Regions from separate parts of the Caballeronia sp. LZ033 genome, predicted to be linked through region 2. Evidence: predicted binding sites of a transcription regulator. Region 2 holds the regulator's gene; each other region holds the start of a gene.
The links. The regulator HrcA, encoded in region 2, represses chaperone genes, less so after heat shock. The targets are predictions, from matches to a motif close to TTAGCACTCNNNNNNNNNGAGTGCTAA.
Positions count from the first base shown of each region.

Region 1: rpoH (RNA polymerase sigma factor RpoH) is a predicted target of HrcA. The motif match lies at 6,070-6,096, and genes of this name have one in related genera.
Region 3: QCE62_RS12220 (co-chaperone GroES) is a predicted target of HrcA. The motif match lies at 5,381-5,407, and genes of this name have one in related genera.

Region 1 covers NZ_JARUXQ010000001.1:293,521-303,716, forward strand. Annotated here, with positions in the region: gene QCE62_RS01465 (SIS domain-containing protein) at 1-397, shown strand, start outside; gene ptsP (phosphoenolpyruvate--protein phosphotransferase) at 410-3,007, shown strand; gene nagE (N-acetylglucosamine-specific PTS transporter subunit IIBC) at 3,093-4,916, shown strand; gene rpoH (RNA polymerase sigma factor RpoH) at 5,055-5,990, opposite strand; gene QCE62_RS01485 (acyloxyacyl hydrolase) at 6,369-6,935, shown strand; gene QCE62_RS01490 (nuclear transport factor 2 family protein) at 6,980-7,363, shown strand; gene leuA (2-isopropylmalate synthase) at 7,403-9,067, opposite strand; gene ybiB (DNA-binding protein YbiB) at 9,522-10,196, opposite strand, start outside.
Region 2 covers NZ_JARUXQ010000001.1:469,489-479,684, reverse strand. Annotated here, with positions in the region: gene pabB (aminodeoxychorismate synthase component I) at 1-408, opposite strand, end outside; gene dnaJ (molecular chaperone DnaJ) at 437-1,579, opposite strand; gene dnaK (molecular chaperone DnaK) at 1,825-3,783, opposite strand; gene grpE (nucleotide exchange factor GrpE) at 4,015-4,623, opposite strand; gene QCE62_RS02285 (hypothetical protein) at 5,012-5,173, shown strand; gene QCE62_RS02280 (RNA-binding S4 domain-containing protein) at 5,145-5,552, opposite strand; gene hemH (ferrochelatase) at 5,578-6,645, opposite strand; gene hrcA (heat-inducible transcriptional repressor HrcA) at 6,778-7,794, opposite strand; gene QCE62_RS02265 (NAD kinase) at 8,053-8,949, shown strand; gene recN (DNA repair protein RecN) at 8,984-10,196, shown strand, end outside.
Region 3 covers NZ_JARUXQ010000001.1:2,612,310-2,622,505, forward strand. Annotated here, with positions in the region: gene QCE62_RS12190 (hypothetical protein) at 1-198, opposite strand, end outside; gene QCE62_RS12195 (rubredoxin) at 487-678, opposite strand; gene QCE62_RS12200 (hydroxymethylpyrimidine/phosphomethylpyrimidine kinase) at 987-1,862, shown strand; gene QCE62_RS12205 (DUF72 domain-containing protein) at 1,917-2,696, shown strand; gene QCE62_RS12210 (hypothetical protein) at 2,725-3,156, shown strand; gene groL (chaperonin GroEL) at 3,275-4,915, opposite strand; gene QCE62_RS12220 (co-chaperone GroES) at 5,011-5,301, opposite strand; gene QCE62_RS12225 (DUF4148 domain-containing protein) at 5,765-6,103, shown strand; gene QCE62_RS12230 (DUF2242 domain-containing protein) at 6,319-7,059, shown strand; gene QCE62_RS12235 (3-hydroxybutyrate oligomer hydrolase family protein) at 7,043-9,169, opposite strand; gene QCE62_RS12240 (BON domain-containing protein) at 9,427-9,783, opposite strand.

The DNA.
Region 1 (10,196 bases), 180 kb from region 2:
GGGTCTCGGTCTCGCGATCGCCCAGGAAGCCGCGCTCAAGCTCAAGGAGACCTCGGGCATCCAGGCCGAGGCGTTCTCCAGCGCCGAAGTGCGTCATGGTCCGATGGAAATCATCGATCGCGACTATCCGCTGCTCGTGTTCGCGCCGCGCGGACCGGAGCAGGCAGGTCTGATCCAGCTTGCCGCCGACATGCGCGCACGCGGCGCGCGCGTGCTGCTCGCCGCGCCGGACGACGTTGCGGATGCAGAGCTGCCGCTCGTCGCCACGGATCATCCGGCGCTGGATCCGATCGCCGCGATCCTTTCGTTCTATGTGATGGCCGCGGGTCTGGCCGCCGCGCGCGGGCGCAATCCCGACGCGCCGCGCCACCTGAACAAGGTCACCGAAACCCATTGAGTGAGAAAGCCGATGCGCCGTGCCGAGGAGTCCCTGTTGAATCATTCCACCGATAACCCGAGCGATGTCGTGCTGCTCGCGCCGTTCACCGGCCCGATCGTCCCGCTCGCCGACGTGCCGGACCCCGTGTTTGCGCAGGGCATGTTCGGCGACGGCATCGGCATCGATCCGCTCGACAACGTGCTGGCCGCGCCCTGCGACGGCACCGTGACCCATCTCGCGCGCACCCATCACGCGGTGACGCTGCGCACGAAGGAGGGCGCGGAAATTCTCGTGCATATCGGCATCGACACGGTCGAGCTGGGCGGCGATGGCTTCGCGCCGATGGTCGAGCAGGGCGCCGAAGTGCGCGCCGGCCAGCCGCTGATCGAGTTCAACGCAGATTTTGTCGCGCAACACGCGCCCAGCCTCGTGTCCGTGATCGCCATTGCCAACGGCGACGCGTTCGATGTCATCGAGCGCGCCGGGCGCGGCGTGCTGAAGTCCGGTGCGCGCTTGCTGGTTCTCCGTGCGAAAGCCGGCGAGCGGGCCGAGACGGCGCGTTCCGGTGCGCTCGTCATGGAAGAGGCGCGCCGCCGCCTGACGCTGGCGAGCGCGGGCGGTCTGCATGCGCGGCCGGCGGCGCGGGCGCGCGAGGCCGCGCGCGGTTTCGACGCCAAGGTGGAAGTGCGTTACGAAGGCAAGAAAGCGCCGGTGGAGAGCGTGGTCGGCTTGCTCAGCCTCGGTGCGGGCGAAGGCGTGACGGTCGAACTGGTCGGCATCGGCGCGCAGGCGCAGCAGGCCGTGGATGCGGTCGCCGCCGAATTGCTGCGCGAGGCGCATGGCGAAGTCGAGAAATCGCGGGCGCAGACGCGTTCGCCGGCGCCTGTCGCGTCGGCTGCGCGGACGGCCGACGCGGGCCAGCCGCTGCCGCCCAACACGCTCGCGGGCGTGTGCGCCGCGCCGGGCATCGCGGTCGGAAAGCTGGTGCGATGGGACGACCAGGACATCGTGCCGCCGGAGCAGGCGAGCGGTTCGTCGGCGGCGGAAAGCCGTGCGCTCGATCGCGCCATCGCCCAGGTCGATGCCGAACTCGGCGAGACCGTGCGCACTGCCTCGCAGCGCGGCGCGGTGGGTGAGGCGGGGATTTTCGCGGTGCATCGCGTGCTGCTGGAAGACCCGACTTTGGTTGACGCCGCGCGCGATCTGATCAGCCTCGGCAAGAGCGCGGGCTTTGCGTGGCGCGAAGCGATCCAGACGCAGATCGCGTTGCTCTCGAACGTGCAGGACGATCTCCTCGCCGAGCGCGCCGCCGATCTGCGCGACATCGCCAAGCGCGTGCTGCGCGCGCTCGGGCTGACCAATACGGCGGCAGCGGAACTGCCGCCGGAAGCCGTGCTCGCGGCGACCGAATTCACCCCGTCCGACCTGGCCTCGCTCGACCGCACGCGCGTCACGGCGCTCGTGATGTCGCGCGGCGGCGCAACTTCGCACGCGGCAATCATCGCGCGGCAGATCGGCATCCCGGCGCTGGTCGCCATCGGCGATGCGCTGCACGCCATTCCGGAAGGCACGCAGGTCGTCGTCGATGCCTCGGCGGGCCGCCTCGAGCATGCGCCCACCGACGTCGATGTCGAACGCGCCCGCGCCGAGCGCGATCGTCTGGCCGGCGTGCGCGAAGCGAACCGCAAGCTGTCGCAAGAGGCGGCCTCGACGAAGGACGGCCGGGCGATCGAAGTCGCCGCCAACATCGCGACGCTCGACGACGCGAAGGCCGCCGTCGAGAACGGCGCCGACGCCGTCGGCCTGCTGCGCACCGAACTGCTGTTCATCCATCGCCAGTCGGCGCCCACCGCCACTGAGCACGCGGAGAGTTATCAAGGAATCGTCGACGCCTTGCAGGGCCGCACGGCCGTCATCCGCACGCTGGACGTAGGCGCGGACAAGGAAGTCGACTACCTGACGCTGCCGCCTGAGGAAAATCCGGCGCTGGGCCTGCGCGGCATCCGGCTCGCACAAGTGCGCCCCGATCTGCTCGACGACCAGTTGCGCGGCCTGCTGGCCGTCAAGCCGGCGAGCGCGGTGCGCATTCTCCTGCCGATGGTCACCGATTCCGGCGAGCTTCAGCGCCTGCGCGCGCGCATCGACGAACTGGCGCGCGAAGCGGGACGCACGGAGCCGGTGGAAGTGGGCGTGATGATCGAGGTGCCGTCGGCGGCGCTGCTCGCCGACCAGCTCGCGAAATACGCGGACTTCCTCTCCATCGGCACTAACGATCTGACCCAGTACACGCTCGCGATGGACCGCTGCCAGCCCGATCTCGCCGCGCAGTCGGACGGTCTGCATCCGGCTGTCCTGCGCCTCATCAAGACGGCGGTGCAGGGCGCGGAGAAGCACGGCAAGTGGGTCGGCGTGTGCGGTGCGCTCGGCGGCGATCCGGTTGCGGCGCCCTTGCTCGTCGGCCTCGGCGTGACCGAACTGTCGGTCGATCCGGTGTCGGTGCCCGGCATCAAGGCGCGGGTGCGCAATCTCGACTATCAGCTTTGCCGTCAGCGCGCCGAGGATTGCCTCGCGCTCGAATCGGCACAGGCAGTAAGAGCGGCAAGCCGCGAGATCTGGCCGCAGGACTGATCGTCCCTTGCGGTCCGTCGCGCGCACGCCATTTTTGGCCATCCCCGAAGCAGTAACGACAAGACCTATATTTTTGGAGAACCCGATGGACGCCAACCCGTTTGCGAAAATGCAGCGACTAGGTCGCGCGCTGATGCTGCCGATCGCCGTGCTACCGGTGGCCGGCCTGCTTCTGCGGCTCGGCCAGCCCGATGTCTTCAACATCAAGATGATCGCCGACGCCGGTGACGCCATCTTCACGAATCTGCCGCTGCTGTTCGCCATCGGCGTGGCGGTGGGTTTCGCGAAGGACAACAACGGCACGGCGGGCCTGGCCGGTGCGATCGGCTATCTGATCGAGATCGCCGTGATGAAGGACATCAACGACAAGCTCAACATGGGCGTGCTGTCGGGGATCATCGCCGGGATGGTGGCCGGCTATCTGTATAACAAGTACAAGGACATCAAGCTCCCCGAGTACCTGGCGTTCTTCGGCGGCAAGCGCTTCGTGCCGATTGTCACGGGCGTCGCCTGCCTGATACTCGGCATCGTGTTCGGCTATGTCTGGCAGCCGGTGCAGGCGGCCATCGACAGCGCGGGCAACTGGCTCACGACGGCCGGCGCGCTCGGCACCTTCGTGTTCGGCGTGCTGAACCGGATCCTGCTCGTCACGGGCCTGCATCACATCATCAATTCGCTGGCCTGGTTCGTGTTCGGTTCGTTCACCCCGCCCGACGGCGGGGCGATCGTGCATGGCGACCTGCATCGTTTCTTCGCCGGCGACAAGACCGCGGGCGGCTTCATGACCGGCTTCTTCCCGATCATGATGTTCGGCCTGCCGGCCGCGTGCCTCGCGATGTTCCACGAAGCGCCGAAGGAGCGCCGCGCGGTGGTGGGCGGCCTGTTGTTCTCGATGGCCCTGACCGCGTTCCTGACCGGCGTGACCGAGCCGATTGAATACAGCTTCATGTTTCTGGCGCCGGTGCTGTACGGCATCCACGCCGTGCTGACGGGGCTGTCGCTTGCGATCTGCTCCGCGCTCGGCATCCATCTGGGCTTCACGTTCTCGGCGGGCGCGATCGACTACGTGCTGAACTACGGGCTGTCGCAGCGCGGCTGGCTGGCGCTCGTGATCGGCGTGATCTATTTCGTCATCTACTACGGGCTGTTCCGCTTCTTCATCCGCCGCTTCAACATGGCGACGCCGGGCCGTGAGCCGGCCACGACCGACGCTGAAACCGATGCCATGCAAACGGTGGAAGGCGGCCTGATTCCGCCGCTGCCGGGCACGGTGGCCGCGTCGGCCGCGAGCTCGCGTGCCGCGAAGTACATTGCCGCGCTGGGCGGTGCGTCGAACCTGACGCTCGTCGATGCCTGCACGACGCGCCTGCGTCTCTCGGTCGTGAACTCGGAGAAGGTCTCGGAAGCGCAGTTGAAGACGATTGGCGCGCGTGGCGTGCTCAAGCGCGGCGCGACCAACGTGCAGGTCATCATCGGGCCGGAAGCGGATCTCATCGCCGATGAAATCCGCGGTGAACTGGAGCATTCGTCGGAGCGCGGCGCGACGCCGGCATCGTCGGCGCCGGCGCAACCGGCGGCGGCTGTTGTGGCATCGGCCACGGCTACGGCTACCGCGACTTCCGGCGATCAAACCGCCGGCCCGCTCGATCCCGATCCGCTGCGCTGGCTCGCGGTGTTCGGCGGCGCGACCAATGTGGCCTCGCTCGATGCCGTCGCGGCGACGCGCCTGCGTGTGGTCGTGCGCGATCCTTCGTCGGTGGATCGGCAGCGGCTGTCGGCGCTGGATGTGGCGTGGGTGTCGGCGGATACGTTCCACATTGTCGTGGGCGCGGCGGCGCAGCGTTATGCCGCGCAGATGTCGACGCGTCTGTCGAACAATGGCGGCGGCGCGGCGCCCCTGCCGGCGTGATGCGGTGATGGAGCTGTCGTAACGTAACGGCGCCTGCGGGCGCCGTTACTTATGCTGCATTCGGAGCAAGAAAAAAGAAAAGGCCGGCCGTCTTGCGACGGCCGGCCTTGCAGTTTCTGCTTAAGGCATAGTCAGGCGTTACGCGTAGTCGTGCAGCGCGGAACGCATCTTCTTCATGGCGCTGGCCTCGATCTGGCGAATGCGCTCCGCCGAGACGCCGAATTCATCGGCCAGTTCGTGCAGCGTCTTGCCGCCCGAGCCGTCGTCCTGCACGTCGAGCCAGCGCGCCTCGATGATGCGGCGGCTGCGCTCGTCGAGCGACTCCAGCGCGTCGGCCAGGCCGTCGCTTTGCAGCTTGTCGAACTGGCGCGCGGCGATCACGTTGGTCGGCTCGTTGTGCGAGTCAGCCAGATAGGCGATGGGCGCGAACGCTTCCTCGCCGTCTTCCACCTGGCCTTCGAGCGCAATGTCGCCGCCCGACAGACGCGTTTCCATCTCCGCAACTTCCTCGCGCTTCACGTTCAGTTCGCTCGCGAGGCCTTCGATCTCGTCCGGCGTGAATGCCGCATGGCTGGTCTTGTGGCTGCGAAGATTGAAGAACAGCTTGCGCTGCGCCTTCGTGGTTGCGACCTTGACCATGCGCCAGTTGCGCAGGATGTATTCGTGGATCTCGGCCTTGATCCAGTGCATGGCGTACGACACCAGGCGCACGTTTTGCTCCGGGTCGAAACGCTTCACGGCTTTCATCAGACCGATGTTGCCTTCCTGGATCAGGTCCGCGTGCGGCAGGCCGTAGCCAAGATAGTTGCGGGCGATCGACACGACCAGCCGCAAGTGCGAAAGCACCAGCTGGCGCGCGGCGTTCAGGTTGCCCTGTTCGCGGAATTCGGTGGCGTACTGACGTTCCTCTGCTTGCGACAGCATCGGAATACGGTTCACTGCTTGTATGTAGGAATCGATGTTGCCGATCTGGCCGGTCAACATCGACGACTGTGCGTACGTCAGCGCGCCTGCCGAAGATGCCTTGGCAGGTGCCGAGCTCAGTACATTCGGAAGGGTCATCGCATTGGACACGCTCATAAGCTCCTTAATCAACAATTGCTGTTTGCCTTGGCCTTCTGTTGATTCCGGCCGCGGCAAGTCAAGCACGATATTAGCACTCCGGTTCAACGAGTGCTAAGTGTTAGAGGGGAGGGATATGCGGGAGTTCCCACAAATGCTATCAGAGTTGCGGGTTTAATAGGACAGACTGTTGCGGCGTACAAGGTCAGACTTACCGATATGGGCGGCAGTGTCGAATGTATTTCCAGTTTGAACCTGGCAGACGAAAGATAATTCAACGAAAAGTGTAAGGCAGCAGCAAATCCTGCAATTGTTTTAAAAGGTCTCTAGAATCCGCCAGACGACTGTCGTCTCGTGAACCCGCCTGTCATCGGAGCATATGGGGTGCCCATGCATAAAAAAAAGAGTTCCTGGCTGAGTCCGCTGTCCCGTCTGGCAGTCTGCGCCGCATTCGGCCTGGCCTCGGCTGCCGCGCATGCTGACCGGTTCGGCGTGCAGTTTGCCGGCGGCGTCGCGGATCGCGACATCAAAAAAGCCGATCTCGGCCTGGTCTGGGATCCCGGCCTCACCTGGTGGGAAATCGGCGGCTTCCATTTTACGGTCGTCGGGGAGGGCCACGTGTCGTACTGGCATACCACTGAAGACAATGCCGTGCACCCGAACATCTGGGAATTCGGTCTGACGCCGGTGCTGCGTTTCGTGAAGAGCTCGGGCTATTTCCGGCCGTTCATCGAGGCGGGCGTGGGCGTGCGGCTGCTGTCGCACACGCGGATCACGCAGGACTTCACGGTGTCCACCGCGTTCCAGTTCGCCGACATGGTCGGCGTCGGCATGATCTTCGGCGAGAAGCAGAACTATCAGGCGGGCTTCCGCTTCCAGCATCTCTCGAACGCCAGTATCAAAGAGCCGAATCCTGGTATAAATTTCAGCCAGCTCTATCTGCAATACAACTTCTGACGAGGCGCCGGCGCAGCGGTTCCTCGACTCAAGAGGACCGACAGATGCCGGCGAAAACCATTGAGGCCATCCGCGGCCTCGAGCGCGACCGCTTCCGGGCCATGGTCGAAGGCGACGGCCCGGCGCTCGACGCGCTGCTGGCCGAGAACGTCTGCTATGTCCACACCAACGGCAAGCGCGAAACCAAGCGCCAGTTCATCGACGCGATCACCGCGGGCCGGCGGCGGTATCGGCAGATCGAGATCCAGTCGCAGGACGTCTTCGCAGCAGGCCGCGACACCTGCCTGGTGTCGGGGCGGGCGCTGATCGAAATGGAATCGAAGAACGGCGCGCTGCTGTTTCCCATCGCCTACACCGCGGTCCACGTCCAGAGCGAAGGGCAGTGGCAGCTGCTGGCGCTGCAGGCAACGCGCGTTGCACTTGAATAGCACTCGAATAGCTGCGCGCGCCGCCCCCTCCACCCGGCGTTACGCCGTCTCCACCGTCTCGTCCTGCCGTTCCACCTGTCCGACGCGCTTCGAGCGGTTCACCGCGCTCACGACCGCATCGGCGACCGCCAGCGCCGGATTCGCATGCACCGCGACGCCGAAACGCGTCTGCCCGTCGCCGACCCGGCAGCCGACGAACGCCGCCGTATCGCCGCCCGCCGTCACGGCCGTTTCAAGCCAGTTGACGCTGGCCTCGATGCCCAGCACCGACGCGACCGTCCGCGCCCACGCATCGCCGCTCGCCGCATTCGAGGCGCTCGCCGCGCCCGGCACCGTGACGCGCTTGCCGAACACCGACAACGTCGCTGCGTCCACGCGCGACACCGGCCCGCCCGCGTCGAAATACTCGCGCTTGAAGAGTTCGCAGATCGCCTCGCCGCCGATTTCCGCGCCCGAGGCATCGGTGACCTGCTGCACGGCGTGGCTGAATTCGATCTGCACGCGGCGCGGCGGCGTGAAACCGAGGCCGCGTTCCAGCAGATAGGTCGCGCCGCCCTTGCCGGACTGGCTGTTGACGCGAATCACGGCGTCGTAGCTGCGGCCGAGATCGGCGGGATCGATCGGCAGATAGGGAATTTCCCAGACGGTGCCCGGCTCGCGCTGCGCGAAGCCCTTGCGGATGGCGTCCTGATGCGAACCCGAAAACGCGGTGAACACGAGGTCGCCGGCATACGGATGACGCGGATGCACCGGAATCTGGTTGCAGCGTTCGACCAGCCGGCGTACGGCGTCGATGTCCGAGAAATCGAGGCCCGGATCGATTCCTTGCGTGTAGAGATTGAGCGCGAGCGTCACGAGATCGACGTTGCCGGTTCGCTCGCCGTTGCCGAACAGGCAGCCTTCGACGCGGTCCGCACCCGCCAGCACCGCAAGTTCCGCGGCGGCGACCGCCGTGCCGCGATCGTTGTGCGGATGCACCGACAACACGATGCTGTCGCGGAAGCCCATGTTGCGGTCCATCCATTCGATCTGGTCGGCGAAGACGTTGGGCGAGGCGGCTTCGACCGTGGCAGGCAGGTTCACGATCATCTTGTGATCGGGCGTCGGCCGCCACATCTGCGCGACGGCGTCGCACACCTCGCGCGCGTACGGCAGCTCGGTCATGCTGAAGGTTTCGGGCGAGTACTGATAGGTCCAGTGCGTGCCCGGCCGGGTGGCCGCGCATTCCTTGATCATGCGCGTGCCTTCGACCGCCAGCGCCTTCACCTCGTCCTTCGACTGGTTGAACACGATCTTGCGGAACGACGGCGCGATCGCGTTATAGAGATGCACGATCACCTTGCTCGCGCCTTCGACCGCCTCGAACGTCCGTTCGATGAGTTCACGCCGCGACTGCACGAGCACTTCGATGGTGACGTCGTCCGGAATGCGTTTTTCGTCGATCAGCTTGCGGACGAAATCGAAATCCGTCTGCGATGCCGAAGGGAACCCCACTTCGATTTCCTTGAACCCGATCTTCACCAGCATCTCGAAGAATTCGAGCTTGGCGGCGATGCTCATCGGCTCGATCAGCGACTGGTTGCCGTCGCGCAGGTCGGTGCTCATCCAGATGGGCGCGCGTTCGATCGTGCGATTGGGCCAGCGGCGGCCATTGAGGCGGACTTGCGGGAACGGGCGGTATTTCTCGGCGGGGCTCGGCATCATGATCGTCGACCTCTTTTCGGACGGTTTGCGTAGCGCCTGCGAGAGCGGCCGGCACCGGCGGCTGGCCGGGCACGGCGGGATGCACGAGAAACCGGGCGGCGCGCGCGTTCGCGTGGATCACCAGCGATGGTGACGCCTGCGACCAACGTGAACGTGCGCGAAGCAGCGTGCATGTGACCCTCGCGTTTCCGTTTCGCGGGATGCGCGAACGAAACACTGACGACTACAGGTGGTGAGAAAGGAACTGCGGGAACGGCGAAAAACGGGCGGAGGACCGGGCGCCTTGCGACGCACGGCGCTACGTCTGGCGACTTACGCTAGACGTAGCGATAGGGGCCGCGCTAGGCGGCCCGAAATAATTCGGAGGGAGGTGTTCGGGGTGAAGCTCATGCGCTCGACTTTAAACCACCGTTGAATACCGTGTCAAATGGCGATCCCGATGAAGCCTGGCCGCTCAGGCGGTCCGGCGCACCACGTCGCTGATCACTTCCACCTGCCGAGCGACCGCCGGCGGCACCGGAATATCGCCGCGCAGCACGCATTCGGTCCAGCGCGCGGTGGTCGCCGCGTCCAGCGCTTCGGGCAGATCCACATGCGGCGCGTGCGCCTGCGAATGCTCCGGGGAGAGCAGCGTTTCGACGCGGCCGTCGTGGAACCAGTCCACCTGGACCTGACGGCGCGTGTCCGCGACCGCCTCGCCTTCCGTGCCGCGCGCCAGCAGCGCACCGCCCGCCGCGGCTTCCGGATGCGCGGTGAACAGGCCGGTAAGGCTGTCGCGATATTCCGGATGCGTGTAGTTGACGAGTCTCAGCCCCGGTTCCGCGAACGGCTGGAGAATCTTGACGAGCGTATGGGTCGAATTGCGCACGCCCATCCGGCGCCGCAGCGCCAGCAGCCGCGCGAGCTTCGGCGCGAGCACGTTAATGGGCGCGAACGCCAGGCGGCGCGAGGCGAGACTGTCTTCGATTTCGTCGTGCGAAGCGGCATGCGCGATGCCCAGTTCAGCAAAGATTTCGGCGCTGGTGATGCGGCCAGGATCGTCGCTGACGCCGTGCACCAGTACGGGCACGCCCTCGCGCGCCAGCAAGTGCGACAGCAGCGGCACGAGATTCGGGGTCTTGCGCGCGCC
Region 2 (10,196 bases):
ATCGAACTCGGCGCGCGTGACGCTCGGCTCGATGTCCGCGACACCCGCCACCGAAGGCTGCGCGCTCCCGGTGTCCTGCGACGCGAGCCACGCGCTCGCTTCATCGCGCGAAAGAGGCTGGCAGGCGCGGAACATCAACACCCGCAAGGCGTGATCTCCACCACCTTCGCGGCGCTCGCTGCATTTCAATTGCAGATCGCGACCGAACTCGTAATCCGCAACGACCACCGCATGCAGTCCCGCTTGCAGATCCCGTTCGATTTCGCCGCACACCGTGTCAAGCGCACGCGGGTCCACACACGTGCGTTCGTGCGCCAGATTCGTGTATAAACGGCTCGACCGCCGTTGGGCGGTCGAGTCGTGATCATCGAGCAGCGCGAATACCGCGCTGCGCTCCTCAGTCTTCATGACAGTGCTCGCGCGTCCGTCGATCGCATCAGTCAAAGAAGCTCTTCACGCGGTCGAACCAGCTCTTGCTTTGCGGACTATGCCGCGCGCCGCCTTCCACCAGCGACTTCTCGAACTGCCGCAGCAGATCGCGCTGCTGGTCGGTGAGCTTGACCGGCGTTTCCACCTGCACGTGCACGTAGAGATCGCCCGCGATGCTCGAACGCAAACCCTTGATGCCCTTGCCGCGCAGACGGAACGTCTTGCCCGACTGCGTGCCTTCCGGCACCGTGAAGCTGGCGCGTCCAGCAAGCGTCGGCACTTCGATCTCGCCGCCCAATGCCGCCGTGGTGAACGGAATGGGCATCTGGCAATGGAGGTCGTCGCCGTCGCGCTCGAACACCGAGTGCTGCTTGATATGGATTTCCACATACAGGTCGCCGCTCGGCCCGCCGTTGATGCCCGGCTCGCCGTTGCCCGCCGAACGGATGCGCATGCCGTCGTCGATGCCCGCCGGAATCTTCACTTCCAGCGTCTTGGTTTCCTTCACCTTGCCCTGGCCGTGACAGTTCGTGCACGGCTCGGGAACGTACGTGCCGGTGCCGTGGCACTTCGGGCACGTCTGCTGGATGCTGAAAAAGCCTTGCGACATGCGCACCTGGCCCTGGCCATGACAGGTCGGGCAGGTTTCGGGCTTGGTGCCCGGCTTCGCGCCCGAGCCGTGGCAGACGTTGCAGTTCGCCCAGCTCGGCACGCGGATCTGCGTGTCGTAGCCGTGCGCCGCCTGTTCCAGCGTGATTTCCATGCTGTAGCGCAAGTCCGCGCCGCGATACACCTGTGGTCCGCCGCGCCCACGGGCGCCGCCTGCGCCGCCGCCCGCGGCCTGACCGAAGATGTCGCCGAAGATGTCGCCGAAGGCGTCCGCGAAACCGCCGAAACCTTGCGCACCCGCGCCCGCCATGTTCGGGTCCACGCCCGCATGGCCGTACTGGTCATAGGCGGCGCGCTTCTGCTGGTCGGAGAGCATTTCGTAGGCCTCTTTGACCTCCTTGAAACTCTCTTCCGACTTCTTGTTGTCCGGATTGCGGTCAGGGTGATACTTCATCGCGAGCTTGCGATATGCCTTCTTGATCTCGTCGTCGCTTGCGTTTTTCGCGACGCCCAGAACCTCGTAGTAATCCCGTTTCGCCATATCGGTTCAATGCCGCCGCGCTGAAGCGGCAGTTCCTGTCAGATGCCCGGACCGCCAGGCCCGCGCTTTGAAACTTTCGCGCCGTGCCCGAACGCGCCGAAGGAGGCCTCGAGCATGACACGCTGAAAAAACAACGTGCCCGGGGAGCCGCAAGGCCCGCCAGGCGCGTTACACGTCAGACGCGTCCCGCGTCCCGGTCAAACCGACGCGGGCGCGGGACGTTGCCATCCACGCGCCCTTGCGGCTTAGTCCTTCTTGACTTCCTTGAAGTCGGCGTCGACGACGTCATCGTGCTGCTGGCTCGCGCCCGCCTCCGCCGACGCGCCCGCTGCACCCGCCGCTCCCGCTGCCGCACCTGCGGCGCCTTGCTGCGCCTGCATGTCGGCGTACATCTTTTCGCCGAGCTTCTGCGATGCCGTAGCCAGCGCCTCGATCTTCGCCTCGAGCGCGGCCTTGTCGCTTGCGCTGTCCTTCAGCGCATCTTCAAGGTCCTTCAACGCGGCTTCGATCTTTTCCTTCTCCGACGCGTCCACCTTGTCGCCGTATTCGGCAACGGCCTTCTTCGTGCTGTGGACCAGCGCGTCGCCCTGGTTGCGAACGTCGGCAAGTTCACGCAGCTTGCGGTCTTCGTCGGCGTTGGCTTCGGCGTCCTTCACCATCTTGTCGATTTCGGCGTCCGTCAAGCCCGAGTTCGCCTTGATGGTGATCTTGTTTTCCTTGCCGGTTGCCTTGTCCTTCGCACCGACGTGCAGGATGCCGTTCGCGTCGATGTCGAAGGTCACTTCGATCTGCGGCGTGCCGCGCGGCGCCGGCGGGATGCCTTCAAGATTGAATTCGCCGAGCAGCTTGTTGCCCGCGGCCATTTCACGCTCGCCCTGGAACACCTTGATGGTCACGGCGCCCTGGTTGTCATCCGCCGTCGAATACACTTGCGCGTGCTTCGTCGGGATCGTGGTGTTCTTGTTGATCATCTTCGTCATGACGCCGCCGAGCGTTTCGATGCCCAGCGAAAGCGGCGTGACGTCGAGCAGCAGCACGTCCTTGCGGTCGCCCGACAGCACCTGGCCTTGAATCGCAGCGCCAACCGCCACGGCTTCATCCGGGTTCACGTCACGGCGCGGATCCTTGCCGAAGAACTCCTTCACCTTTTCCTGCACCTTCGGCATGCGCGTCATGCCGCCGACCAGGATCACGTCGTCGATTTCGCCGACCTTCACGCCCGCATCCTTGATGGCGATGCGGCACGGTTCAATCGTGCGCTCGATCAGCTCTTCGACGAGCGCTTCGAGCTTCGCGCGGGTGAACTTGAGGTTCAAGTGCTTCGGACCCGACGCGTCTGCCGTGATGTACGGCAGATTGATGTCGGTCTGCGCCGTGGACGACAGTTCGATCTTGGCCTTTTCAGCCGCTTCCTTCAGGCGCTGCAGCGCGAGCACGTCCTTCGAGAGGTCGACGCCCTGCTCTTTCTTGAACTCGCCGATGATGTAGTCGATGATGCGCTGGTCGAAGTCTTCACCGCCGAGGAACGTGTCGCCGTTGGTGGAGAGCACTTCGAACTGCTTCTCGCCATCCACGTCCGCGATTTCGATGATCGAGATGTCGAACGTGCCGCCGCCCAGGTCGAACACGGCGATCTTGCGGTCGCCCTTTTCGGCCTTGTCGAGACCGAAGGCGAGCGCGGCTGCCGTCGGTTCGTTGATGATGCGCTTGACTTCCAGGCCGGCGATGCGGCCCGCGTCCTTGGTAGCCTGACGCTGGCTGTCGTTGAAGTACGCCGGAACCGTGATGACGGCTTCCGTCACCGGCTCGCCGAGGTAGTCTTCAGCGGTCTTCTTCATCTTGCGCAGCACTTCCGCGGACACCTGCGACGGCGCGAGGTTCTTGCCGTGCGCCTCGACCCATGCGTCGCCGTTGTCGTGCTTGACAATCTTGTAGGGCATCAGGTTGATGTCCTTCTGCACTTCCTTCTCTTCGAAACGGCGTCCGATCAGGCGCTTGACCGCGTACAGCGTGTTGCGCGGGTTGGTGACCGACTGACGCTTCGCCGGCGCGCCGACGAGAATTTCGTTGTCGTCGAGATACGCGATGATCGACGGCGTGGTGCGCGCGCCTTCCGAGTTCTCGATGACCTTGACCTGATTGCCTTCCATCAGCGCCACGCACGAATTCGTGGTGCCGAGGTCGATACCGATGATTTTGCCCATTTTTTATCCTCTCCTAGCTTTGATCGCAGTGGCGTTGCGGCGGCGAGTTGGATCGCCCGATGCCGGCGGATCCGCCGACTCATTCGCCGATTTACCGGGCCGAACACCCAAAATTCATACCTGTACGCAAGATAAGTGCGCCAGTTTCGATTTCAAGACCCTGAAACCGATGCGGTCTATAGTTTTTTTGCGAAGCGGCCGGCTACGCACCGGCTGGTTCGCTCGAGCGCCTTACTTCGGAGCTGCGACAGTCACGAGCGCCGGACGCAACACGCGGTCGGCAATGACGTAGCCTTTCTGCAGCACCGAAACGACCGTGTTGGCATCCTGCTCGGCGGGCACCATCGAAATGGCCTGATGACGATGCGGATCGAACTTCTCGCCCACTGGGTTCAACGCCACGACACGGCCCTTTTCGAGGGCGCCCGTGAGCTGCTTGAGCGTCAGTTCGACGCCCTCGCGCACCTTGGCGAGGTCGCTCGACTGGTCGGCCAGCGCGGCTTCCAGGCTGTCCAGCACCGGCAGCAGGTTCTCCGCGAAGCTTTCGATCGCGAATTTATGCGCCTTCGACACATCTTCCTGGCTGCGGCGGCGGACGTTTTCCGTCTCCGCCTTCGCGCGCAGAAAGTCTTCTTTCAGCGCGACGATGGTGGCCTGCGCCTCGGCGAGCGCGGCATCGGCCGCGTCCGGCGCGGGCTGCGCGGCAGACGCTGCGTTGGGCTGCGCGGACTGCGCCGTTTCGGCTGCGGCCTGGCCAGGAGTGGCATCGGCGGCCTGGCGCGCGGTTTCGTCGGCGGGCGTGGGGTTCTGGCTCGCTGAATTCTCTTGCGTGTTTTCCATGTCGCTGAATGTGTATTGCTGTGAGTTGAATCGGATGAGAAAACAGGGCATTGGCGCTGTCTTCCGCACTAGCTGCGGAAGTTGGGGCGTCACGGACATTTTCAAGCTGTGACGGCGAACTTTTCGGACGAATTTCAGCGTGCAGACGAAGCGCTGACGCCTGAAACGAGCGGTAACGCGCGTTTTGCCGCACCGCGCAGAATGAGATTGAGGGAAAGCCCCCGGTCTCCTACACTCCAGAGAAGCACCCGCAGGACGCACGTTAACCCTAATCCTCCGAATGCTTCAAACCCGCTTCAGCCTTTGCCCGTTTCCTGACCCTGCCCCGTAGCGCCCGCATGCACCTGCATGCGCCTCGTGGCCGGGGAAACCCATTACCGGGGGTACCATGAAACTGACCTTTGCTATCGCGGTGGTCGCCCTGGTACTCGTCGCGGGCACCACCACCATCTGCATGTCAGGCGCGGTCACCGACCGCACCACCGAATACGGCGGCGTTCACGCCACCATGGAACGCTACTTCAATCCGAACCAGAAAGTTTGTCGATGACGCGCCGGTCGCGCTTCGTCGGCCTGCCCTGCAGCTGCGCGGCCGGCTCGCGGAAGGTCCGGCGCCGTTCGGCTTCGGCCATGCGTTGCGCGCGTCCGTCCTCCGTCTCGGCATAGAGCGTCTGTGCCACGCTGGCCGGCCCGCGCACGTCGCACACGCCCAGCACCTCGACCCGCCAGACAATGCGCTCGATATCGATCTCGACGAGATCGCCCACGCGCACTTCCTTCGAAGGCTTCACGCCCGCGCCGCCGATCTTCACGCGGCCCTTCTCCACCGCGTCGCTCGCGAGCGAACGCGTCTTGAAGAAGCGCGCCGCCCACAGCCATTTGTCGATGCGCAGGCGCGCGCCGCGATCCGTCGAAATCTTGTAGTTCATCGCTGCATGCTGGTTGAAGCCGGATTCACGCGACCGCGCTGAGCGGCTGCGGCGCCTGCACGGGCCACCCTTGCAGATGCTGCGCCGCGATTTCGCCGATGCCCTTGATCCACGCAGGCGACGCGTTCAGGCAGGGAATCCGGTGAAAGTGCTTGCCGCCGGCCTTCAGGAACTCGTCGCGCACCTCGATGCCGATTTCCTCGATGGTCTCCAGACAATCCGCCGTGAAACCGGGGCAAAACACGTCGACGCGCGTCACGCCGCCCGCGCCCAGTTCCGCGAGCGTGGGCGCGGTGTAGGGCTGCAGCCACTCCGCGCGGCCGAAGCGCGACTGGAAGGTCACGCGGCACTCGACCGGCGTGAGCCCAAGCGCGGCGGTGAGCAGCGAGCCGGTCTGCTGGCACTGGTCGTGATACGGATCGCCGAGATCCATGGTGCGCTTGGGCACGCCGTGGAAGCTCAGCACCAGTTTGTCGCCGGCCGCGAAATCCGGCGCGCCGTGATGCCGCCAGTAGTCGCGCACCTGCTCGGCGAGCGCGGCGATATACGCGGGATGATCCGCGTAATGGCGCACCGTGCGGATCTCGGGCTGATTGCGCACGCGCTTCAGGGCGGTAAAGGCGTCGTCGAAGGCGGTGGCCGTGGTGGAGGACGAATACTGCGGATACATGGGCAGCAGCAGGATGCGCTCCGCGCCTTCGAGCTTGAGCTGATTCAGCATGGCGCCGATGCCGGGTGTGCCGTAGCGCATGGCATAGTCCACGATCACGCGATAGTCGTTCGCCGCGAACAGCCGCCGCAATCCTTCCACCTGCTTCTCGGTATGCACCCGCAGTGGCGAACCTTCCGGCATCCACACCTGCGCATATTTGCGGGCCGAGGCGCGCCCGCGCAGCGGCAGGATCAATAGCCGCAGGATGAATTGCCAGACCAGCGACGGAATCTCCACCACGCGCGGGTCCGACAGGAACTGCGCCAGATACTTGCGCACGGCCCGCGGCGTGGGCGCGTCCGGCGTGCCGAGATTGATCAGCAGCACCGCGACGCGATGAGAAGCGCTGGGCTGCGAGGGCAACTCGAGGTCGAAACGCATAGGGCAGGCGGGCCGGAGGCGGTGGCTGAAAGGTGAGGACCATTATAGCGGCGCGCTTTCGGCCGCATCATCGGCCGAATGGCCGAATAGCGCCGCCCGTCGACACCCGTCAAGATGAGCGCAACGAGGACGTCACTGATGACTGAGCGACATCGAGAGCAGCCGCGCGGTGATATCCACGATCGGAATCACACGGTTGTAGGCCATGCGCGTCGGGCCAATCACGCCGAGCGTGCCCACGATCTTCCCGTTCACTTCGTACGGCGCGGTAACCACGCTCATTTCCTCGATGGGCACCAGGTTCGACTCGCCGCCAATGAAGATCTGCACGCCCTGCGCGTGGCTGGACACATCGAGCAGTTGCAGCAGCGAGGTCTTCTGGTCGAACAGGTCGAAGAGCTTGCGCAGCCGCGCCATGTCGGAGGAGAGGTCGGCCACTTCCAGCAGGTTGCGCTCGCCGGAAATGAGCACGGTGTCCATCGGGTCCGTCTCGGTGGTGGTCGCCACCACGGCGGCCTGCATCAGCGTGGTCATGTCGCCGCGCAGCTGGTCGATTTCCTCGCGCAGGCGGCGGCGCACCTCGTCGAAGGACAGGCCCGCGAAATGCGCGTTGATGTAGTTGGAGGCTTCCGTGAGCTGGGACGGCGAGTAATCGCGCTGGGTCGCCATCATGCGATTCTGCACGTCGCCCTCAGGCGTGACGATGATGAGCAGAATGCGTTTGTCCGACAGCCGCATGAACTCGATCTGCTTGAACATGTGGCTGCGGCGCGGCGTCAGTACGACACCCGCGAACGAAGACAGGCTGGACAGCACGCTCGCCGCGGCCGCGACGATCTTCTGCGGTTCCTCGCCCTGCAAGCGGGTCTTCACCGCGGTTGTCATCGCTTCGTCTTGCGGCGCTTCCACAGTCAGCATCGTGTCGACGAACAGGCGGTAGCCGCGCGGTGTCGGAATGCGTCCCGCCGAGGTATGCGGACTCGCCACGAGGCCCAGGTCCTCGAGGTCGGACATCACATTGCGGATTGTTGCGGGGCTCAGCTCCAGGCCGGAGTGCCGTGATAACGTGCGCGAACCGACCGGCTGACCTTCGGCGATGTAGCGCTCGATCAGCGTCTTGAGGAGGGTTTGTGCACGTGGGTCTAGCATGGCCGGATTTTAGCTCAATGGGGCAGGTGGCGGCGCGCCGCGGCTCATGGGTAGAGTTGGGGTGGGTCTGGCGTTCCACGATTCTCACGCTGCGTCACGTTGCCTCGCGTTGCAGCGCGCCGCATCGCGTTCAACGTCCGCTCCATTCTAGCGAGAAACAATGGGCATGCCGGCGCGCGTTTCGCCCAGACGTGCGCGAGCGCTTGCGGCGCGGGACCCACGGTTCTTTTCGCTCACTGACTATGGTGTAATGCCGGCATGGAAATCGGTCAATTCAAGACGGTCGCCCTCGTCGGGCGCCCCAATACGCCAGGCATCGAGCCGCCGCTGCGAGCGCTCGCCGATGTCCTCGCGCAGCAAGGCTTCGAGGTCGTGTTCGAGGCGGGCACCGCGAAGGAGGTCGGCGTGACGGAATTCCCGGCGCTCTCCATCGCCGAGATGGGCGCCCGCGCGGACGTCGCCATCGTGCTCGGCGGCGACGGCACCATGCTTGGCATCGGCCGGCAGCTCGCGCCGTACAGGACGCCGCTCATCGGCGTGAATCACGGACGCCTCGGCTTCATCACGGACATTCCGCTCAAGGAAATGAGCGAGATCATCCCGCAAATGCTGGCCGGGCAGTTCGAGCGCGAGGAACGCACCCTGCTCGAAGCGCGCATCGTACGCAACGAGAAACCCATCTATCACGCGCTCGCCTTCAATGACGTCGTGGTGAATCGCAGCGGCTTCTCCGGCATGGCCGAATTGCGCGTCTCGGTGGACGGGCACTTCATGTACAACCAGCGTTCGGACGGCCTGATCGTCGCCACGCCCACCGGCTCGACGGCCTACGCGCTGTCGTCGGCGGGGCCGATCCTGCATCCGCAGCTGCAAGGCTTCGTGCTCGTGCCGATCGCGCCGCACTCGCTGTCGAACCGTCCGATCGTGCTGCCCGACGACTCCAAGGTCACCATCCAGATCATCGGCGGCCGGGACGTGAACGTGAATTTCGACATGCAGTCCTTCACCGCCGTCGAGCTCAACGACGCCATCGAGGTCCGCCGCTCGAAGCATACGGTGCCGGTGCTGCATCCGGTCGGCTACAGCACCTACGCGACGCTGCGCAAGAAGCTGCACTGGAACGAGCATCCGTCGCAGGACACCTCCACTCTCTGATCCGATTCGCCAGACCCTCTTCCGCGAAGCATCCATGCTCCGACACCTCTCCATTCGAGACTTCGTCATCGTCGCCGCGCTCGACATCGAGTTCGACTCCGGCTTCACGGTCTTTTCGGGCGAAACCGGCGCCGGCAAATCCATCCTGATCGACGCCCTCGCGCTCACGCTCGGCGCGCGCGGCGACGCGGGCGTCGTGCGCACCGGCCAGCCGCGCGCCGACATCACCGCCGAATTCTCCACGCATGCGCTGGTCTTGGCCTGGCTGGAGGAGCACGCGCTTGGCGAAGCAGGCGCCGACACCGTGATGTTGCGACGGGTGATCGACTCGAACGGCCGCTCGCGCGCGTTCATCAACGGCACGCCGGCGACGCTCGCGCAGCTGCGCGAAGTGGGCGAGATGCTGGTCGATATCCATGGCCAGCACGCGCATCAATTGCTGATGCGTCCCGACGCGCAGCGCGAACTCTTCGACACCCACGCGCAGTTGCTGGACACTGCCGGCGCGGTGAATCGCGCGTGGCGCGCCTGGCGCGACGCCCAGCAGGCGCTGGAAAGCGCGCAGAGCCGCGATCGCGAGCTGCAACTGGAACGCGAACGCCTCGCATGGCAGTTGAGTGAATTCGACAAGCTCGCGCCGCAGCCGGGCGAATGGGAGGAAGTGAGCGCGGAGCAGCATCGGCTGTCGCATTCGGCGAGTCTCATCGACGGCGTGCAGGGCGCACTCGGCGCGCTGTCCGAGTCCGACGAGGCGATGATCTCGCAGCTCGGCGCCATCACGTCGAAGCTGCGCGGCCTCGCGGATATCGATCCGGCATTGAACGACGTGCTCGCGTCGCTCGAACCGGCCGAGATCCAGTTGCAGGAAGCGGCGTATTCCCTGTCGCACTACGCGCAGCGACTCGAACTCGATCCCGAGCGGCTGGCGCAAGTGGACCGGCGCATGGATCAGCTGCACTCCACCGCACGCAAGTTCCGTCTTCAGCCGGAGAACCTGCCTGAAGAGCACGAGGCACGCCGCCGCCAGCTGGCCGAACTCGACGCCGCAGGCGATCTCGACGCGCTCGCCGCCGCTGCCGAAAAGGCACGCGGCGTCTATCTCGAACAGGCGAAGGGCTTGTCGAAGGCGCGCGGAAAGGCGGCGAAGAACCTGTCGAAGGCGGTCACCGAAGGCATGCAGGAACTGTCGATGGCAGGCGGCAGCTTCGACGTCACGCTTGTTCCGCTCGCGGAAGGCGGCGCCAACG
Region 3 (10,196 bases), 2.1 Mb from region 2:
CTCCGCAAAGCGCTGCGCCGGCAGCCAGCCGGCCGAATGCAGCGCGGCGATCGCCCGTTTCAGCGCCGCGCCGGTTTCGCCCTGGCGCTGGAAGGCGTGCTGGGCATCGGTGAGGGCCATCTCGGCGAGCCGCACCGATCCGCCGCGCGGATTGGGCAAGGCTTCGAACGGAACGTGCAGATCGGGACGTGATGTCATGTCGGGCGCTCACAAGCCGTTGCGCGGGCGTGTGGCTCGATGGGCCGCCGCACGCGGTTGAACTGCGTCACTGCGTCTTCGGTCGATGCGAAGCCGGCGTCGCGGGAGGGCCGGCCGTTGCGCGCACATGCTGCGTGCATGCTGCATACGTGCTGCCAAGGCGCAACGCCTGATCGGGAAGGTCCGCATGCCCTGCGCCCGGCGGCGATGTGCTCCACCTCGGCCGGCGTCTCGCCAAAAAACGCGCGCCGCATGACGGAGGTCATGCGGCGCGTCAAAACATGTCAGTCAGATCTGCACCATCTCGAAGTCTTCCTTGCGGGCTCCGCATTCGGGACAGGTCCAGTTGATCGGGACGTCCTCCCAGCGGGTTCCCGGCGGGATGCCCTCTTCGGGCAGGCCCGCTGCTTCGTCATAGATCCAGCCACAGATCAGGCACATCCAGCTGCGCGGTTCGTGTTGAGATTCGCTCTGTTCCATACTGACGCCAGGTCGATTGGTCGGTTGAAATTAGGACAAGATGGTACCGTGTTGCTGTAGTGATGCCTAGCAAGCGTCCCGCCCGCAAGGCGGGTTGTAATCTTGTCGCTCCGGTGCCGCTCCCATGCGAAGGCTAGCGCGTCGGAAAAAAGTGCGCAAAGAGAACAGTCGGACGGCATTAGGCCGCATAATCGGAGCGTGTCCGAGCAGGCATTCCTTCGCGCGAACAGTTGAACACGCGCGGGCGGACCCGCTCCGAGCCGCCATGTCCATCCAAGCAATCCAATACCACAATGTCCGCTTTTGCCATGACCGGCGACTCCCCACCGATCGTACTCACCTTCGGCCTCTCGGATCCCACCGGCGGCTCCGGCCTGCAGGCCGACCTGCTGACGCTCGCGAGCATGGGCTGTCACGGCGTCACGGTGCTGACTGGTTACGCGGTGCGCGACTCCGCGTCCTGCGACGAAGTGACCGGCCTCGATCCCGATGCCGTGGCAACCCAGGCGCGCATGTTGCTAGAGGACATGCCGGTAGCCGCGTTCAAGATCGGCGCGGCGACCCGGGCCGAAGTCGTGTCGGCGATCGCCGAAGTGGTCTCCGACTACGATGACGTCCCGCTGATCCTCGCCCCCGACTTCACCCTCGACGACGAGCACGTCCTCGCCGCGGATGAGTTGCGCGAGTCGCTGGCCGATCTGCTCGTGCCGCAGACCACCATGCTGATTGCCGATCACGCCACGCTGCTGCAGCTCGCGCAACCGGACAGCGACGCGGAATCGCCCACGCTGGACACGGCGATTTCACACCTGCTGTCGCAGGGCTGCGAGTACGTGCTGGCCCTGGAAGCGGGTACGCACCGGCACGTGATCACGTTGTACAGCGAAGAGGGACAAGTGCGTCAAGACATATGGGACCGGGCGGTGCATCGCGTCGTCGGCCTGACGGATACCATGGGTTCGGCCATCGCCGCCTTGCTGGCGAACGGCCAGGAGCCTGCGGAAGCCGCGCGCGAGGCCCAGGAATATGTGTTCCAGGCGGCGCGCGCCGCGTTTCGACCGGGCATGGGCGCTTATTTGCCTGACCGCTTTTTCTGGGCGCGCTCGAATGACGCGGACGAGGAAGGCGACGCGTCCTCGCTGTCCGACGACTCCACCGGTCTGCCGGGAGAAGCGCGGCACTGAGTTCTTGCAGTGAACCGCTTGCAGTGAACCCCAAGAGGGAGGCTTCGCGAACGCATGCCGTACCGACTGCCCCATCTGCACAAGCCCGGCCCACAAGGCGCGATCCGCATCGGCTGCGCGGGCTGGGGTCTGTCGAGCGCTGTCGCAGCCAGCTTCCCCGGCGAAGGCTCGCATCTCGAGCGCTACGCGCACACGCTGACGTGCGTCGAAATCAACACGAGTTTCTACAAGCCGCATCGGCCGGAAACCTACGCGCACTGGGCGGAGAGCGTCCCCGACTCGTTTCGCTTTTCGGTCAAGCTGCCGAAGGCCATCACGCACGAAGCGCGACTGGTCGACAGCGAAGCGCTGCTCGACGAATTCCTGCACGCCGCCGGCAAACTGGGCGACCGGCTGGGCTGCTGGCTCGTGCAACTGCCGCCCAGCCTGCCCTTCGATCACGACATCGCCGAGCCTTTCTTCAAGACGCTGCGTGCGCGCACGGATCTGCCGATTGCCTGCGAAGCGCGCGAGCACGGCTGGTTCACGACACACGCGGCCGCGCTGCTGAAGGCGCATCACATTGCCTACGTTGACGCCGACCCGATTCCCGACGACTGCGAAATCCGGCACCGGGCGGATGGCGGACTGGTCTATGTGCGGCTGCACGGTTCGCCGGAGCTCTACAAGAGTTCCTACAACTACACCTATCTCGACGATCTGGCGCGCACGCTGCACACCCGCGCCAAAAAGACGGCCGAGGTCTGGTGCGTCTTCGACAACACGGCCGAAGGCCATGCCCAGCCCAATGCGCTGCATCTGATGGAGCGCTTGCGGATTCATCACAAGGTCTGAAGCGTTCGACGCGACGGAGGTTCACGCGATGCACAAGCCGGCAGGACGACTCACCCGCTTACTGGAAGCCGCGCTGCTGGCTGGTCTGCTTGGCCTCTGCGTTCCCGCGCAAGCGCAGAACGCAGCGCCGCCACCCGCCGCCACACCCGCCGGCGACGGCACTTTCCTGCTGACGATCTTCCTCAAGCACGATGAATCGAAGACGCTTCCGCAGATCAATCAGCAACTCAAGGAACAGGGCTACTTCAAGCAGTTCCCGCCGCCGGGCGTGGAAGTGGTGTCGTGGTACGTGATGATGGGCATCGGCCAGGTGGTAACGCTGCGCGTGCCGGCCGACCGGCTGCGCGAGGTGAATCGCGCGATAGAGAGTACCGCGTGGGGCGGATATCGCACGGAGTTCTATCCGACCTACGACTACAAGGCCGCGGCGCAGAAGCTGCGCGACGACATGAACAAGTAGGCGTGTCGTGTCAGGAAAAGGCGGACGAAAAAAAACCTGCATCGCTGCAGGTTTTTTTCTGACATGACGCGAGCCCCTTTCGAGACTCGCGCCCATGTAGTCCGGCGTGAAGCCAGATTTACATGTCCATGCCCATGCCGCCCATGCCGCCGGGCATGCCGCCAGGCATCGGAGCATCTTCCTTCGGCAGTTCGGCAACGGCTGCGTCGGTCGTCAGCAGCAGGCCTGCCACCGATGCCGCGTTTTGCAGCGCCGTACGCGTGACCTTCGTCGGGTCCACGACACCGGCTTCAACCAGGTCGCCGTACTCGCCCGTCGCCGCGTTGTAGCCGTAGTTGCCCGAACCTTGAGCAACCGCTGCCACCACGACCGACGCTTCTTCGCCGCCGTTCGTCACGATCTGGCGCAGCGGTTCTTCCATTGCACGCAGAACGATCTTGATACCGGCGTCCTGGTCGGCGTTCGCACCCTTCAGGCCGTCGATCGCACGACGTGCACGGATCAGCGCCACACCGCCGCCCGCCACGATGCCTTCTTCCACAGCTGCACGGGTTGCGTGCAGTGCGTCTTCAACACGTGCCTTCTTTTCCTTCATTTCGACTTCGGTCGCAGCGCCGACCTTGATCACTGCAACACCGCCGGCCAGCTTGGCCACGCGCTCTTGCAGCTTTTCACGGTCGTAGTCCGACGTCGCTTCTTCGATCTGCTTGCGCACTTGCTTCACGCGCGCTTCGATGTTCACGGCTTCGCCAGCGCCGTCGATGATCGTCGTGTTTTCCTTGCCCACTTCGATGCGCTTCGCCTGGCCCAGTTCAGCCAGCGTTGCCTTTTCGAGCGTCAGGCCGGTTTCTTCCGCGACGACTTGACCGCCGGTCAGGATCGCGATGTCTTCCAGCATGGCCTTGCGACGGTCGCCGAAGCCCGGAGCCTTGACAGCAACCGTCTTCAGGATGCCGCGGATGTTGTTGACGACCAGCGTAGCCAGCGCTTCGCCTTCGACGTCTTCAGCGATGATCAGCAGCGGACGGCCAGCCTTCGCGACTTGTTCCAGCACCGGCAGCAGGTCACGGATGTTCGAAACCTTCTTGTCGTGCAGCAGCACGAACGGGTTTTCGAGGACGGCGACTTGCTTGTCCGGGTTGTTGATGAAGTACGGCGACAGGTAGCCGCGGTCGAACTGCATGCCTTCGACGACGTCGAGTTCGTCTTCCAGCGACTTGCCGTCTTCGACGGTGATGACGCCTTCCTTGCCGACCTTGTCCATGGCTTCAGCGATGCGGTCACCGATGGAGGTGTCGCTGTTCGCCGAGATCGAGCCGACTTGCGCGATTTCCTTGTTGGTCGTGCAAGGCTTGCTGATCTTGCGCAGTTCTTCGATGGCGGCAGCAACGGCCTTGTCGATGCCGCGCTTCAGGTCCATCGGGTTCATGCCCGAGGCAACGTACTTCATGCCTTCACGGACGATGGATTGCGCCAGGACCGTAGCGGTCGTGGTGCCGTCGCCGGCGTTGTCGCTGGTCTTGGAAGCCACTTCCTTGACCATTTGCGCGCCCATGTTCTGGAGCTTGTCCTTCAGTTCGATTTCCTTCGCGACCGAGACACCGTCCTTGGTGACCGTCGGGCCGCCGAACGAACGCTCGAGCACGACATTGCGACCCTTCGGACCCAGCGTGACCTTGACCGCGTTGGCCAGGATGTTCACGCCTTCGACCATCTTGGCGCGTGCGGAATCGCCAAAAGTAACTTCTTTAGCTGCCATATCAAGACTCCTTGATTCGATTCAGTTTTCCGGCTTCGCCATGCGCGCCCGAGGGGCTGCTGCAAAGGGCGAAGCCAGACGTGCAGGAAGGATGCTTACTTGACCAGGACGGCCATGATGTCTTCTTCGCGCATGACGAGCAGTTCCTGCCCGTCCACCTTGACGGTCTGGCCGGCGTACTTGCCGAACAGCACGCGGTCACCGACCTTCACGTCGAGGGCGATTTGCGCGCCCTTGTCATCGCGCTTGCCCGGGCCGATGGCCAGGACTTCGCCTTGATCCGGCTTTTCTGCCGCGGCTTCCGGGATCACGATGCCCGATGCGGTCTTGGTTTCCTGATCCAGACGCTTGACGATGACGCGATCGTGCAAAGGACGAAGGTTCATACACACTCCTCTCTTGATTGAGACTGAAATCGCTGGAAAACCCGTCCTGCAAGGCAATGCCCGCGGAACGGCAAACTTGTTAGCACTCGCGTGCGGTGAGTGCCAATTATATGGACCGGATTTGACAATTTCAAGGATGGGGACGGCGGGTAATCCCGTAGCGGTGAAATTTTTTCGAATTTGCCGGCCAGTTGGCGAGAACCGCACGGATTCGTCTTGACCGGGTCCGCGAGGAAAAGGTTCACCGGAGGCCCGCATTTGCAGGCGTGAAATCAGCACGTGTCCTATGAGACCTCAGACCCCGATTGAATCGATTAATGTCGATTGAAGAATTCTGATTTATCCGAATCAGGGTTTTTACCTAGATCGCCGCGAACTAGACTGCCTTCACCGACGAAGCAACAGCAAGCAGCACCACCACTTACTGCCGCATCGTTTCCCCAATCAAGATTCGGAGGTCGTCATGTTGAAGTCCATCGTTCCCGCCCTTGCCATCGTTGCCGTCCTGGCCGCTCCCGGTTTTGCCCAGGCCCGCGAAGACGGTCCCGTCACCCGTGCCCAGGTGCGTGCCGAACTGGTCCAGCTCGAGCGCGCCGGCTATAACCCGGTCGGCGATCAAACCACCTATCCGGCCGACATCCAGGCTGCGGAAGCCCGGGTCGGCGCCAGCCAGCCCAATGCAAGCGCCTTCGGCGGCGCCGCTGAAGGCGCCTCTGCGGCAGGCCATGCGCATCGGCTGAACTTCCTGGATCGCGTCGTGCGTCCCGAAGCCGCCAATCCGGTCGATTTCAATCGTCCGTAATCCGGCTGGCCGCAGCATAAGCAGCAGCACCAGCAGCAGACAACCCGGCCCCGCGCCGGGTTTTGCGCCTTCCGATGAACCTCAAGCGCACGCCGGTTCATCACGCTGTCAGTCACGGATCGGACGAGGGTTGCAGACCGCGTTTTTTCATCGTCCAGTCCGACGGCACTACAATTTGTCTCTGCCGTTGACCCACACTCCGGATCCGCCGCTTTATGTCCATGCCGTCGCTGCGCTCAAGTCTCGTTCTCCTTGGTTTGATTGCCCTCACCGCTTGCGGAGGCCGCTCGGCCACCACCCCCAGTTACCAGCAGGAGCTGTTCAACACCGGCGCGAGCCCGTTCGCGCGCAACTACGACGCCACCGTCAACGAAACCTGCGAGGCCGCGCGTCGCGCCCTGCTCTCGCAAGGTTTCCTGACGACCATGGGCCAGCCCGATACCGTCGACGCCACCAAGAACTTCCAGCCGAGCGCCGAAACCCACGTCGTGGTGTCGTTTCATGTGGTCTGCACGCCGGGGGAAAACGCGACGAACCAAAGCATCGCGTATGTGAACGCCGTCCAGGACGGCTATGCGCTCAAGAAAAGCGACACGTCGGCGAGCGTGGGACTGAGCGTGCTCGGTTCGCTGTCGCTGCCGATCCGCTCGAACAGCGACGCGATGGTCAAGATCTCGAGCGAAACGGTGCCCGCCGGCAAGTTCTACGATCGCTTCTTCAACCTGATGAGCCACTATCTGAACACGGTGCCGCGCAGCGCGCCCGTCGCCGCCGACGAGGTGAAGAGCAAGCCGCTCGCGCCCTCGCTGATCGTGAACTCGCCGGACCTCACGCCCACGCCGATCGTCGTGCAGACGCCCGCCGCCGCCACCGCCATCCCGACTTCGGAGGCGGTCGCGGCGAGCGCTTCACAGGCGTCGTCGGCAGCAGCGGCGCCCGTCAGTTCGGCACGTTGACCGCGCCGCCCGACACGCTGATCGCATTGGCGCCGGGATCGGCGGCGATCGCCGGCAGGTTTGCGGTCGTGAGCGCGGGCGCCGAGCCCGCCGTGCCGCCACGCGCCACCGTCCGCACCACTTGCGAAGGCGGCAGCGTCGCGTTGTTCTTCAGATGATTCCACATCAGGTTCAGCGCCTGAATGTTGTAGTAGTGGACCGGAATGAAGCGCGTGTCGAAGCCCGCGACGCTCAGGAATGCGTCGAAATGCTGGCCGTTGGTGATCTCGTACAGCGACAGTTGGCTCTTGTTGCCCTCCGCCATGCGATTCGCGCCCAGATACGGCCGACCGGCATGGTTGATCGGCACCAGCGCATCCGCGCGTCCCTGCACGATGATCGCCGGCTTGCCGCGCAGGTTCGCGTTCACGCGGATCGCATTCACGCTGGCCGCCATCGTCGCGTTGCCGATGGTCCACAGCGAGCGCAGGCAGGCCGCGCCCGCATAACTCGCGTCGGGCGTGGCAAAGCGATGATCCGCCGCGCCGCCCGTCCCCACGTTGTAGACCAGGTTGATCCCGTTGGTCGGCGGCACGCCATTGCCGTTGCCGAAGACCGTGAGCATCGGCGACACCAGGGGCGCCACGCCCGCCGCGCCGCTCACCGCGTTGGTCGTGCCGAAGCTGAAGTTGCACAGGTTGTCGAGCACGCTCGCCTTCATGTAGGCGTCGGCATACGTGACCGCCACCGCCGGCACCGCCTGCGAATCCCACATCGGCGCCTGCAAGGTATCGGAATCAGTTTCGTAGCCGGCCTGGTGCAGCTGGTCGAGCGCGCTGTTGGCCTGGGCGATCGTCGTGGCGCCCGAGATCAGTCCGCCCGCCGCCAGCGACGCGCAGCGCGCGGTGCGGATCGCCGTGGTCGTGGCGAGCGGCAGCGTCGTCAGGTACGGCGCGCCGGCTGCGGCGGGGGCAAGCGCGGCGCACGGCTGCAGCAGGTTGGCGAGCGTCATGTAGTCGGCGAGCGGCCGGCCGAACGAGCCGACCGGCAGGCCGCCCTGCCGCACCGACACCTGCGACGGCAGGTTCAGATTGATCTGCGGCTCGCCGACGACGACCGCGGTGATCCAGCCGTCGGTATCCTGCTCGGCTGCCGCCAGCGCCGCGCCGCCGCCGTTGCTCACCGAAGCGGCGATGGTCGTGATGCTGCCCTTGCCATAGCGCACCTGATGGTTCGAACCGTTCAGTGGCCCGAACATGTCGTTGAGCGCCCAGTAAGCGAACTGGATCGCCTGCAGGGTATTCGCGCCCCAGTCCTTCTCGGGATTCTGCTGTGAATGCGCGTGCTTGTAGGCGTAGCGGTTCGGGAAGGCCGAGTTGAACGATGCGATGGCGGACGCGCTTGCATTCGCCTTGAAGATCGCGCTGGTGCCGGCGAAATCGGCATTGACGAGCGTGCCGTCGATGCGCGTGACGAGGTTGCTCGCCAGTTCGTGCGCGCCGTTGCCGCTGCCCTTGTCGGTATAGGCCACCGCGCAGCCGCGCTTCAGGCCCCACTCGCCCGCCGCCGAGATCGCGCCATACACGCCGCGCGATCCCGACGACGTCGCCGTCACGATGCACGGCTGGTCGGGATTGAAGCTCGCCGGCACCTGGACCATCAACGAAACGTTCTGCGTGCCGCTGCCGTCGTCGGCGAACGCGAGGTATTCCTTGCCCGCGATCTTGCCTTCGCCGAGCGTGTCGTTGCCGTTCAGGTCGACATTCGGCCCCCAGAAACGCCCGTAGCCGCCGTTCGCCGACATGTCGACGAGCGCGCGGTAATTCGACCAGATGGCGAGGCGCCGCAGGTCGGCGGCGCTCGGCGACGCCGGGTTGGCAATCGAAGGCGCGGTCGCCGCAGCGAGCCCGGTCTTGCCGAGGCCGGCGGTCAGCAGATCGTCGGACTGGCCGTCGTAGGTTTGTGACTTGATCGCGCCGGAGACGAATTTCGGCACGCTGTTGTTCGCCGGGCCGCCGCCGTTGTCGTCATCGCCGCCGTGGCAGGCAGCGAGCGTCGCGGCTGCCAGCAGCGCGATCACAGCCGTGCGTGGCCAAGTTCCCGAACACTGAAAACGTGCGAATCGCTTCATTTTCGTCTCCCGTATTGTTGTGCTTCACGCCTTGTTTCAGAACACGCTACGCTTCGCTTTCGATCCGTCAGTATCACGCGGAAGCTGAAAACAGTCGCTGCTGAGTTTCCCTGTCTGCAACGCGACGGGCCGGAAGAGACACACCCGGCGTAAACGACAACGGGCTCCGACGATCAAGCCGGAGCCCGTTGCATGGCGATGGCGTCAGACCGGGCGGCGGTGCGACGCCGCCCGAAGTCTGCCGCCTGCGTCCCGGATCAGCCTCCGCCGCCGTTCTGGACGCCGAGGGTGATCTTGTTGCTCACCGATGTGACGCCCTGGACGCCCTTCGCCACTTCTTCCGCCTGGGCGATCTGGCCGCCTTCCGGCACCGTGCCGGTCAGCGTCACCGCGCCGCCGCGGGCGCGTACGAAGACGTTGGAGACATCGAAGCCTTGCGCCTTGGACAGCGCGCGGCGCACCGCGTAGCCGAGCTTGCGGTCTTCCTTCTTGACCGCGGACTTCTGCGCCTTGGTCGGCGCAGCCGACGTGTCGCTCGACTGGGCATAGGCGCTCGAGGCAATGGTCACGCACAGCACCACGCCCAGCGCCTTCAAGAGATCAACTGCTTTCATGGTTTCTCCTTTTGTTTCGCTTGTTGACTTCGCACAGTTTGCTACTTCGCTCGTTTTGCACTTCAAATCCGGGCCGCGCTTGCTGGCGGCTGGCTACGACATCGAGCGGTTGCCCCGTGACCACGCGCTTCGCCCGAAGCGCTGAACGGCTTGAGGGCATGGCGGAGGCAAGCCGGCAGATGCGGCTCACGGTGCTGCGAGAGGCTGGCGAACGAAACAATTAGTGGCCGGTTGATCGGGTGGCATGCCCGTCGGCTCGAATATGTCCTGACACATGGCGCGATACTGCGTTGCGCGGCTCAACGTGACGCTGCGGCCCAAACTGCGGGCAGCGGCGCGCGAGGCTTCTGACATGCGGCGGCGATCGTCAATTTAGCCCAGCGCGGCCATTAGCGCAAAACATTTAACGACGC